DNA from 2 places in the Pantoea eucrina genome. Region 2 is predicted to be linked to the other one. Evidence: predicted binding sites of a transcription regulator. Region 2 holds the regulator's gene; the other holds the start of a gene.
The links. Region 2 encodes CRP, which controls carbon source genes, mostly activating them, when cyclic AMP is high. Its sites were predicted from a motif close to ATGTGANNNNNNTCACAT; they were not measured.
Positions count from the first base shown of each region.

Region 1: a site for CRP is predicted at 944-961, ahead of LAC65_RS01370 (nucleoside-specific channel-forming protein Tsx). Genes of this name have one in related genera too.

Region 1 covers NZ_CP083448.1:306,838-310,254, reverse strand. Annotated here, with positions in the region: gene LAC65_RS01375 (hypothetical protein) at 174-455, opposite strand; gene LAC65_RS01370 (nucleoside-specific channel-forming protein Tsx) at 1,160-2,023, shown strand; gene yjdN (VOC family metalloprotein YjdN) at 2,078-2,515, opposite strand; gene LAC65_RS01360 (c-type cytochrome) at 2,678-3,417, opposite strand, start outside.
Region 2 covers NZ_CP083448.1:3,088,755-3,092,171, reverse strand. Annotated here, with positions in the region: gene LAC65_RS14755 (YccS/YhfK family putative transporter) at 1-877, opposite strand, end outside; gene crp (cAMP-activated global transcriptional regulator CRP) at 938-1,570, opposite strand; gene LAC65_RS14745 (OsmC family protein) at 1,861-2,265, shown strand; gene LAC65_RS14740 (phosphoribulokinase) at 2,362-3,231, opposite strand; gene LAC65_RS14735 (YheU family protein) at 3,293-3,417, opposite strand, start outside.

The DNA.
Region 1 (3,417 bases), 610 kb from region 2:
GCACTGAGGGGGTTCCGCCCGCCAGGCTTCTGGCAGTTTCAGCGGCATCTCCGCACGCGGACGGGCTAAGGGGCGGGTGGGCGCGCCCCTTAGCAATCCGCGCCCCGCGCCGTCCTCGCGAATTCCCGGGCTTATCCCTCCGGCCTTAACGGACCGCGCGGATTCGCTCCTGCTCAGCCCGCGCTCTCGCCGGCGTCCTGCCGGCTCGCCCTGGCCGTCGCTCTGCGCCCGGCGCTGCGGATGGCGCCCTCTACCATCGCCTGTAAACCCTTCATTTCTTTTTTAATTTGGTCTGGTGTGCGCTGAAGCTTCTTCACAAAACCTTCAGCCATAAAAAATTTAAGAAAGAAAAAAAGCGCAAACCACCAGAGCCCACCGCCATAAAAAATCCCAGGAAAGAGAAAAAAATTAGCAGCGGCGGGAAGCGCCTTACTCCCCGCCTGTAAACCCTTCATTTTGTTTTTTTAAAAGTGTTGCGGTGTGGTCTGAAGCTTTTCACGAAACCTTCAGCCATAAAAACCGTAAGAAAGAGAAAAAAATCAGCAGCGGCGGGAAGCGCCATCCGGGTCCGCCGAGGGAGGGCACGGTTCCGGGATGAGCCGACAGGACGTCGGCGAAAGGGCGCGGTGAGCAGGAGCGAATGGCGGCCGGTCCCCGGGAAGCGGGCGTGAGCGAGGGAACCGCGCAGCGGCGGACGGGGCTGGCGCAGGGCCGGGGAGTGCAGAGGGCGCGGCCTGGCGTCCTCTGCCCGGTCGCCGTGCCGGGGCACAGGCTACTGCCGCCGCTGACGGCGAACGGAACCGCCTCCGTGGCGAACGGAACCGGCGCTTAACCCGGAACCGGTGCCCGTAGCAAACGGAACCGGCGTCCATGCCCCACTCCCAATCGTACCTCTTCGCGACCACGTAAACGGTTGCGGAGTTCCGTTCGCTGCAGATAGAATATGTGACAATTGTCACAAAATAACTGAATCCTATTGCAACACTTTTTGACAAATGTGATGAAAATCTATTTTCTAACGCTCTGTTACAGGCACATTACGCGGGCCTGAAGGCTGGCAGTCAGCACGCGTTATCGCCGCATACTGCTCAATACCCGGGAACGTACTCATTCGATCGTGGCATCTCTGCGGCGATCCTCAGCAAGTGGTCAAACAATAATGAAATTTAAATCGTTGATAGCAGGTGCATTACTGATTGGTAGCGGAATGGGCGCAGCGCAGGCAGAGAGCGACCCGCAATATCTGTCTGACTGGTGGCATCAGAGCGTAAACGTGGTGGGCAGCACCCATACCCGTTTCGGGCCGCAGTTTAATAACGACGTCTACCTGGAATATGAAGCCTTTACCAAACAGGAGTGGTTCGATTTTTACGGCTACATCGATTTGCCAAACTTCTTCGGTGCGGGCAACAGCAACGCCAATGGCATCTTCGATCACGGCACACCGCTGTTTATGGAAATTGAGCCGCGTCTGTCGCTCGACAAGCTGGCGGGCACCAGCCTGGCATTCGGTCCGTTTAAAGAGTGGTTCTTTGCCAACAACTATATCTACGATATGGGCCGCAACAGCGACAACCGGCAGAACACCTGGTATATGGGTCTCGGTACCGATATCGACACCCACAGCGATGTCGGCCTCTCGCTTAACGTTTACGCCAAATATCAGTGGGAAAACTACGGTGCGGCCAACGAGAACAGCTGGGATGGTTACCGCTTCAAGGTAAAATACTTTGTGCCAATTACCGACCTGTGGGGCGGCAAGCTGAGCTATATCGGCTTCACCAACTTTGACTGGGGCTCCGATCTGCGCGATAAATCTGACCGCTCGCGCACCAGTAACTCTGTTGCCTCAAGTCATATTTTATCACTGAACTACGACCACTGGCACGTCTCTGCCGTTGCGCGTTATTTCCATAACGGCGGTCAGTGGGCGGATGGTCAGGAGCTGAATTTCGGCAATGGTCCGTTTGAAGTGAAATCAACCGGCTGGGGTTACTATCTGGTGGCAGGTTACAACTTCTAAGCATGGCAGTTTTGCCCCGCCGGATGCAGCACCGGAGGGGCAAAAACAGAGGCGTTAATCCTGCGACTTCACGACGTTGATACGCCACGGAATGTTGAACTTATCGATAAACATGCCGAAGCCGTCTGACCAGAATGTCTTCTGCCATTCGGTCGTGATTTTGCCGCCAGCAGAGAGTTTATCAAACCACTCTTTGCCCTCTTTCTCGTCAGTGGTTGCCAGGCTTACCGCATAACCCGCGTGCTCAGAGGCCGGTGGCTTGCTGGTATCGCCGTCGCTCAGCATCAGCTCGCCCTGACCAATCTGCAGATGTGCATGCATGATTTTTTCCGGTGGCAGCGGCGGTGCGGATTTATCGCCCACCTGCTCTCCCTGCTCCGGATTATCGCCGAAGGTCATTTTTTGCAGCACTTTGCCGCCGGTGGCCTGCAGGTAAAATTCGATGGCTTCTTCACAGCGACCATACAGAAACAAATAAGGACTTACTTGCATCGTTCCCTCCGCTTATCAGTTAGTGAGCTTTTGCACTCACCACTAAGTGTAGACGATCGCGTTCAGCCCCCGCCCGCGCTGGCTTTGGCTGATCCGTCGCTGTTTTTCGCCCATAAAAAATCCGGGCACCAGGCCCGGATAATTAATGCTCCGCAGGCGCGCTTACTTCTCTAATGCGTGGATATCCGCGCTGCCCTGATAAGGCTGTACCGTTTTATCCTTACGCTGCTTCGCCACGTCGCCAGCCGTTACGCGGGTGGTAACGCCGTTGCCCCAGCTGCTGCGAATAAAGTTCACCACATCCGCAACCTGCTGGTCGCTGAGACGCCAGCCAAATGCCGGCATGGTGATGGCCGTCGGCGCGCCTTTCACGCCTGGGAGCGTACCGCCCACCAGCACAATGTGGATCAGCGAAGCCGGATCGTCAGCCATCACGACCGGGTTGCCGCGCAGCGCCGGATAGAAGCGCTGATAGCCTGAACCGTCAGTTTTATGGCAGGCAGCACAGCTGTCTACGTAGACTGACGCGCCCGGCTGGCTGTCATCGCCGTGCCACAGCGCTTTCGCTACCGTATCATCCGGGGTAAATACCGCCTGCTGCGGATCTTTGGCGCCCAGCGACTTCAGATACTTCGCAATCGCGCTGATATCCTCATCGCTGAGATGCTGCAGGCTGTGTTCCACCACCTCGGTCATACCGCCAAACGCCGCGGTGTGATCGTTACGGCCAAAGCGCAGGAACTGCTTCAGCTCCTCTTCGCTCCAGCGGCCCAGCCCGTCACGGTTGTCACCGCGCAGATTGCTGGCGGTCCAGCCATCAATCGGTGCGTTGCTGCCGGCAAGGTAGTCGCTGCCGTCACCGTTGTTCAGCGCTTTCTCCTGCATCGTAATGCTGCGCGGCG
Region 2 (3,417 bases):
GAAAGCGGGCGGGCAGCTGGTGATAGAGAATGGCATCGGCCAGCAGCCTGAGCTGTGCCGAAATGGTTTTTGCATTCCAGCGGATAACCGCTTCCGCATGACTCTGTTCTACCAGCTTTTGCACTTTCTCCGGCTGGTGCAGGCTGACAGCGATATGCTCCTGCAGATCCAGCGCCACCTGAAAAGCGCGCGTCAGCCGCTTATGGCTGTTATCGCGGCTGGCAGAAAGCATATGCATCTGCTGATAGCAGGTGGTGATCAGGTCAACCGCTTTCTGCTGGCGCGCCAGCAGCGGCGGCAGCGCTTTTTCCGGATCGGTCAGCTGTGTCAGCAGGGTATATTTGGCATCGCAGTAGTCAGCCAGCTCACGATAGAGCAGGCTCAGCGTTTCACGCATCGGCTGCTCTTTCCACAGCCAGTACCAGAACCAGTTAAACAGGCCATACCAGAACGTGCCGCCAATATAGAGCAGCGGCGGCACCCAGATCGGCATACGCCCCACCAGGCTCAGCGTAAAGATCGCTGCAATCAGCGTGCCGGGCAGCAGACGCCCGTGCAGCGGACTGATTTCGCCCGTCACGCCAATCAGCAGCGGCAGCACCAGCATAATAAGCGGCAGCGGAACCGCGGCGTTGGTGAGGTACTGGATCAGAAAACTGCCGGTGGCGAAAAGCGTACCGCCCACGATCAGGCGTTTGAAAAAGCGTTTATGCGGCGTATCAAGGCCGGCAATATTGCAGCAGGCGGGTACCAGCGAGAACAGCAGGCCTTTTTGCAGATCGCCACACAGCCATCCCAGCGCGACAGGCAGGCACAGCACCAGCGTCTGACGCAGAGCGTAATTGACTTCGGGATGATAGATGATTCGGCGCCACATCAGCTTATCGCAAACAGAAACGGCGTGATGGTGTCATCACGCCGTGGGGGGTGAAACAGCTTAGCGGGTGCCGTAAACGACGATGGTTTTACCGTGTGCGGAGATCAGGTTCTGATCTTCCAGCATTTTCAGGATGCGACCAACGGTTTCCCGTGAGCAACCCACGATCTGACCAATCTCCTGACGGGTAATTTTAATCTGCATACCGTCGGGGTGGGTCATGGCATCCGGCTGTTTAGCCAGATTAAGCAGCGTCTGCGCAATGCGGCCGGTAACATCCAGGAAAGCCAGGTTACCCACCTTTTCTGATGTCACCTGCAGGCGACGTGCCATCTGCGCCGACAGGCGCATCAAAATATCCGGGTTAACCTGAATCAGCTGACGAAATTTTTTGTAGGAAATTTCAGCAACTTCGCAGGCTGTTTTCGCACGCACCCAGGCACTGCGCTCCTGGCCCTCTTCAAACAGGCCGAGTTCGCCGATGAAATCTCCCTGATTCAGATAGGAGAGGATCATCTCTTTGCCTTCTTCATCTTTAATCAGTACCGCAACGGAACCTTTAACGATGTAGTAGAGCGTTTCTGCTTTTTCACCCTGATGGATCAGCGTGCTTTTGGATGGATATTTGTGAATATGGCAATGGGACAGGAACCATTCGAGTGTAGGGTCTGTTTGCGGTTTGCCGAGAACCATTCGCTATTATCCTCTATTGTAATCGTGCCCAAAACACAGGGGCATTCATTCCCTGTCAGGCGATGAAATCGTCCAGCGCGTCCTGTTAATAAAAATTATCCGGGCGGATGTGTAAGCTCTGCTTTTGATTCTGCCCGTCCTCATCAGCCACGACGAAGAAATTTTCAGCTCTGTTTGTAGCACAGCTTTTGCAGGCTGTCTTGTGTTGTCTCGCTTCAGCAGGCGGGCGATTGCTGTTTGCCGGATGAACGCGTACTCTGGCGCAAAACGCCGCTTCAGGAGAAAGAATAATGCAGGCACGTGTGAAATGGGTGGAAGGGCTGACCTTTCTCGGAGAATCCTCATCAGGACATCAGTTATTAATGGACGGGAATTCAGGCGATAAAGCGCCAAGCCCGATGGAGATGGTACTGATGGCCGCCGGCGGCTGTAGCGCGATTGATGTGGTCTCGATTCTGCAAAAAGGGCGTAATGACGTGGCTGACTGCGAGGTCAAACTGACTTCAGAACGGCGCGAAGAAGCACCACGTATTTTTACACAGATTAACCTGCACTTTATCGTCAGCGGCAAAGCGCTGAGCGAGAAAGCGGTGGCGCGGGCGGTTGACCTGTCGGCAGAAAAATATTGCTCGGTGGCGATCATGCTCGGCAAAGGGGTGGAGATCACCCACAGCCATGAGGTAGTTGAGCTGTAACAGCTGCCGGTGCGCATACCTCGCTACCCGTGAAACAGGCTTTGCAGGGTCGCCATTTATGGCGACCGATGCCACGTCGTCTGGCAGACATGGCCTCTACTCTATCCGTTTTCCTTCAATCAGCCGCTGCACCAGTGGCATCATGATCAGCTCCATCGCCAGTCCCATTTTGCCGCCCGGTACCACCAGCGTATTCATATGCGAAATAAACGATCCCTGAATCATCGCCAGCAGATAGGGGAAAGCGATACCTTCCAGGCCGCGAAAATGGATCACCACAAAACTCTCATCCAGTGAGGGGATCTCGCGCGCCGCGAACGGGTTAGAGGTATCAACTGTCGGTACCCGCTGAAAGTTAAGGTGCGTGCGCGAAAACTGCGGCGTGATGTAGTTGATATAATCTTCCATCGACCGTACCACGGAGTCCATCACCGCTTCGCGCGAATGGCCCCGTTCGCTGGTATCGCGTACCAGTTTCTGTATCCACTCAAGATTGACGATCGGCACCACGCCCACCAGCAGATCAACATGCTCCGCCACGTTATGCTGCTGCGTAACCACTCCGCCGTGCAGTCCCTCATAAAACAGCACATCAGTATTCTCCGGCAGCGGCTGCCAGGGAGTAAAGGTGCCCGGCACCTGATTCCACGGCACGGCCTCGTCATAGGTGTGCAGGTATTTGCGCGACTCTCCTATGCCGCTTTCGCCATAGCGCCGGAACGTCTGCTCCAGCAGGCCAAAGTCATTGGCGTCCGGACCAAAATAGCTGATGTGACGACCCAGATCGCGTGCTTTGCGGATCGCCATATCCATTTCCGGCCGGGTATAGCGATGAAAACTGTCGCCTTCTACTTCGGCTGCATGCAGCCCCAGCTGCTGAAAAATTTTACGGAACGCAAGGCTGGTTGTCGTGGTACCGGCGCCGCTGGAGCCGGTAACGGCGATAACGGGGTGTCTGGCTGACATACGGGTGCTCCCTGTGAGGTCGGGCGATGAGCATTGTTACCATGAATTATCCGGCAGTGCATCAGCCGCGAAACTCGCGCCGCGGCATAATATTGACCGTTTCATGCAGCTCAGACCAGACCAGCACCACCTCGCCCTGCTGCAGCTGGCGGCGCACGTCGGCTACCTTCTGCGCCAGGCTGCGCT